DNA from 2 places in the Glutamicibacter sp. GQ173 genome. Region 2 is predicted to be linked to the other one. Evidence: riboswitches for the same ligand, from Rfam matches in the RefSeq annotation. Region 2 holds a riboswitch; the other holds the start of a gene.
The links. A riboswitch is a leader RNA that binds a small molecule or an ion and turns the genes downstream of it on or off. The one in region 2 is predicted to bind glycine.
Positions count from the first base shown of each region.

Region 1: linked by a shared signal. The riboswitch ahead of gcvP (aminomethyl-transferring glycine dehydrogenase) and the one ahead of cycA (D-serine/D-alanine/glycine transporter) in region 2 are both predicted to bind glycine.

Region 1 covers NZ_JCAXDT010000001.1:777,695-780,086, reverse strand. The annotation lists gene AC6CHO_RS03690 (serine hydrolase domain-containing protein) at 1-160, shown strand, start outside; gene AC6CHO_RS03685 (SGNH/GDSL hydrolase family protein) at 217-1,005, shown strand; glycine riboswitch at 1,107-1,204, shown strand; gene gcvP (aminomethyl-transferring glycine dehydrogenase) at 1,370-2,392, shown strand, end outside.
Region 2 covers NZ_JCAXDT010000008.1:177,578-179,969, forward strand. The annotation lists gene cycA (D-serine/D-alanine/glycine transporter) at 1-1,106, opposite strand, end outside; glycine riboswitch at 1,283-1,390, opposite strand; glycine riboswitch at 1,392-1,490, opposite strand; gene AC6CHO_RS13860 (heavy metal translocating P-type ATPase) at 1,970-2,392, opposite strand, start outside.

The DNA of each region.
Region 1 (2,392 bases), on a different contig from region 2:
CGATGGCGCGAACTCCTCGCTGGCCTTTGCAGACCCGGCCTATCAGTTGGGTTTTGGCTTCATCCCGTCACGCAATGAAGGCGCCAGAGATGTTTCTACGGGGGTGCAGCTCAGCCAGCTGGCGCGTCAGCTCATCTTGGCCAAGAACGCCAAAGCGTAATCCAGCTAGCCTCGTGGCACTACGCAAGATCATCAGGAACATGAAGTGGGATTGAAGTGAAGAAATTTCTGGCATTGGGTGATTCATTTACCGAAGGCGTTGGCGATGCCGACGCAGCACGTCCAAACCAGGTGCGCGGATGGGCCGACCGGGTTGCTGAAGTGCTCAGCGCGCAGGGGGATTGGGAATATGCCAATCTTGCGGTGCGCGGCAAGAAAATTGGCCAGGTGATCAACCAGCAGCTTGACCAGGGGCTGTCCATGGCTCCGGACCTGGTGAGCATCTACGCCGGCGGAAACGATATCCTTCGCCCCACCGCGGATTTGGACGCGCTGATGCGCGGCTATGACGGAATGATCCGCCGCTTTTCCGATGCTGGTTGCACCGTGATGCTCTTTACCGGTTTTGATACCGTCGAGTCCCCGCTGTTTTCCAGGACTCGCCCGCGCACGGCCATCTATAACGAGAAGGTCCGCGAGATCGCCGACAAGCACGGCGCGATCATCGCCGACTACTGGCGCTGGCGGGAATTCTCGGACCTGCGGTACTGGGCCGCAGACCGCCTGCATATGAATGAACTTGGCCATGCGCTGATGGCCTCCAAGGTGCTCAACGTCCTGGGCGAAGAGCAGGTGGCCGAGGGCAACTGGGCCGAACTGATCCAGGCTCCAGTGCTGCCCGAGCTGGCCGTGAACTCGCGCGGCGAGAAGCTCAAGGAAGAATTGGGCTGGGCCACCGAGCATTTGGTGCCGTGGCTCAAGCGCCGCCTGACCGGAACGTCCTCTGGAGACTCCTTGTCAGCCAAGTATCCCGAGTACGTTCGGCTAGCCGTCCCGGCGAGCTAGAAGTTTTGTGTCAGTTTTTCTGCCGAGGCGTCTTTGATGTTCCGCGCGAGGCAGGTAACATGGTTGTGTGCTGCGGGTCTCCGACCGGCAGCGTGCGCCATAGACGGATGGCGGGAGAGCCCCGTTCACACCATGGACGGGCGCCGTAGGAGCAATTCCTCCCCAGGAAACTCTCAGGCCCCCGTACCGCCATCACGAGGCAACTCTGGAAAGTAGCCGGCCAGTACCGGTTCACCGAAGGTGCAAGCGCCCGGCTTAGTTGGCCGGACGCGTAAAACTCTCAGGTAGTGCAACAGGGATGGGGAGGCAAAGCGTCCTTCCTTTGGCATGCGCCAAGACAGATCCCCGTGGAGACTCCAGCACCATGACCATCACGCAGATTTCGGCTTCTACGAATAGCGAATTCGTTGCTCGCCATATCGGCCCGCGTCCTTCCGACGTAGACACCATGCTTCAGACTCTGGGCTACAACAGCCTCGAAGACCTGATCGACACCGCCGTTCCGGCAGACATCCGCCAAGACGCCATGCTGGATATCCCAGCCGCCCTGAGCGAAACCCAAGCACTGGCCCACCTGCGTGACCTGGCCTCCAAGAACGTCATGAAGACCCAGATGATCGGCCAGGGCTTCTACGACACCATCACCCCCGCGGTGATCCGCCGCAACATCGTGGAAAACCCGGCCTGGTACACCGCTTACACCCCGTACCAGCCAGAAATCTCCCAGGGCCGCCTCGAAGCCCTGCTGAACTTCCAGACCATGGTCATGGACCTGACCGGACTGCCGATCGCCAATGCTTCGCTGCTGGACGAATCCTCCGCCGCCGCCGAAGCGGTGCTGATGATGCGCCGTGCCAACAAGAAGAAGGCCAAGGGCAAGACCGTCCTGGACTCCAACATCTTCCCGCAGACCATCAAGGTCGTGCAGGGCCGCGCCGACGCGCTGGGCTTCGAAGTCGAGGTCGCTGACCTCTCCGCAGGCCTGCCAGAAGGCGACATTTCCGGCATCGTGCTGCAGCAGCCAGGCAGCAACGGCTCGATCTCCGAGCACGCCGGCATCATCGCCGCCGCCAAGGAAGCCGGCGCCATGGTCACCGTGATCGCCGACCTGCTGGCACTGACCATGATCACCCCTCCGGGCGAGCAGGGCGCCGATATCGCCGTGGGCAACACCCAGCGCTTTGGCGTGCCGCTGTTCTTCGGCGGACCGCACGCAGCCTACATGGCAGTGGCTGATGGCCTGACCCGTTCCATGCCAGGACGCCTGGTCGGCGTTTCGGTGGATGACGCAGGAGTTCCTGCCTACCGCCTGGCGCTGCAGACCCGCGAGCAGCACATCCGCCGCGAGAAGGCCACCTCCAACATCTGCACCGCACAGGCATTGCTG
Region 2 (2,392 bases):
GACACCGTGGTGACCAGGGTGAAGGCGCCCATGACCGAATCACCGCTGTAGAGCAGGACGACACCGGCCAGCAGGAACATGCAGGAGAACATCAGTGCGTTCTTGGGAACCTTGCGGCGTGAAAGCTTCGCAAAGCCGGCCGGAGCATCGGCTTCCAAGGCCAGCCCGCGCAGCATGCGGGAAGTGGAGTAAATGCCGGAATTAGCGCTGGAGGTTGCACTGGTGAGCACCACGAAGTTGATGATGCCGGCAGCCCCAGCCAGCCCGGCCAGGGCGAACATCCCAACGAAGGGAGAGTTCTCGGAGGAGAACAGCTTCCAAGGCTGGACGGTCATCAAGATGATCAAGGCGCCCACATAGAAGAACAGGATGCGGACCGGGATGGAGTTGATGGCCTTCGGAAGGGTCTTTTCGGGATCCTTGGTTTCGGCGGCAGTTGTGCCCACCAATTCGATGCCCACGAACGCAAATACCGCGATTTGGAATCCGGCTACGAAACCCATGAACCCGGTGGGGAACATTCCGCCGTTGGCCCACAGGTTCGCGATTGATGCGGTGGCACCGTTGTGCTGGAAGCCGGTGATGATCATGACCAGGCCAACGACGATGAGCGCGCCGATGGCGACGATCTTGATCAGCGCGAACCAGAATTCGGTTTCGCCGAAGGCTTTTACTGTGGCCAAATTCAGCACCAGCAGCAGCGCGATGCAGGCCAAGGCAGGAATCCACAGCGGGAGGTCGCCCCACCAGAAAGCAACATAATGGGCGATGGCGACGACGTCCGCAATGCCGGTGACCACCCAGCAGAACCAGTAGGTCCAGCCGGTGAAGAAAGCTGCCCAGGGACCCAGCAGGTCGCCTGCAAAATCGGCAAAAGTCTTGTAGTCCAGGTTGCTCAGCAGCAGCTCGCCCATCGCACGCATGACGAAGAAGAGCATGAAGCCGATGATCATGTAGACAAAGATGACCGACGGGCCGGCGACGGAGATGGTTTTGCCGGAGCCCATGAACAGGCCGGTGCCTATGGCGCCGCCAATGGCGATGAGCTGGATATGCCGGTTGGATAGTCCGCGTTCAAGTGTGGGATCAGAACTGGTGGTACTCATGCTGGTTGCCTTCCAGGAGTGTGGCGTGACACCTAGCAACTTACTTTGCTGGGAACGCCAGACTCGCCCGGCTCCGGGAAGGCAACGTCAGCCCGCTGCGCTGAGAGCAGCTGCTGCCTATGCCGCTGGAGAGAGCCGTCGAATCGGAGGCGCCGAAAGCGTCAGTGTTCGTGGTCCCTCCCCAATCTGTATTTGAACCTGAGAGTTTTCACTTCAACCCGACTACTGGGCGAAGCTTGCTCCTTCGGTGAGCACAGTTCATTCTGTGCTGCTTTCCAGAGTTGCCTTCTCGTGGCGGTACGGGTGCCTGAGAGTTTCCCGGGGAGGAAATTGCTCCTACGGCGCCCGCCCTTGGTGAGGACGAGTCTCTCCCGCCACGCATCAGCGGCATATGTGGTGATTGCCATCACAGTATGCGCAGAACTGTGAATGTGATGCAAGTCGCACGACTGAAAGTTTTATTGTTGCCTCGTGGGCCGTCCCGCAGGAATGGCCGCGAGCCGGCTTGGCGGATATCGCGGGAATTCGGGCCCTTGTCGGAGGCAAGGGGAGGTGTTGCAGGCGGTCTGCCCGAAACTGTTCCCGCACCTGACTTGAACTCTTGTCCCAACCAGCAGGGTGGCCGCCTTCATCAAGAGCGATGAATGGCAAGTATGCACTGGGATGCCAGCGCTCGATTACTTCAGGACTCGAAGTGATCTGGCGCAAATCATGGCGATGCATGGAGGGAATCTGCAGGCTATGGCTTATGGCGAAGACGGAGTCGCAACCCTGGACGAGGTCATGAGCTTGAGTGAAAGCGGATGCTTCGCGACTTTCAAGCAAGTCATGACCTGCGTCGGGGAAGCGCTGCAGGCCGGGCGCTATTTGCCGAAGCGGCGCAGGCGCAGCGAGTTGAGCACCACCAGCACCGAGCTGGCCGCCATGGCACCGCCGGCGATCATCGGGTTCAGCAGCCCAAGGGCTGCGATCGGGATGCCCGCAGTGTTGTAGGCGAAGGCCCAGAACAGGTTCATCTTGATGGTTGACAGCGTCTTGTCCGACAGGTCGATGGCTGCGGTGACCTGGTGCAGGTCGTTGCCCATCAGGGTGATGTCGGCCGCCTCAATAGCCACATCGGTGCCCGAGCCCATGGCGATGCCGAGGTCCGCCTGGGCCAGGGCGGGAGCGTCGTTGACGCCGTCGCCGACCATTGCCACCACGCGTCCTTGCTCCTGCAGCGAGGCAATGGCCTTGGCCTTGTCCGCTGGGAAGACCCCGGCGAACACGTCTGCGGACTTGATTCC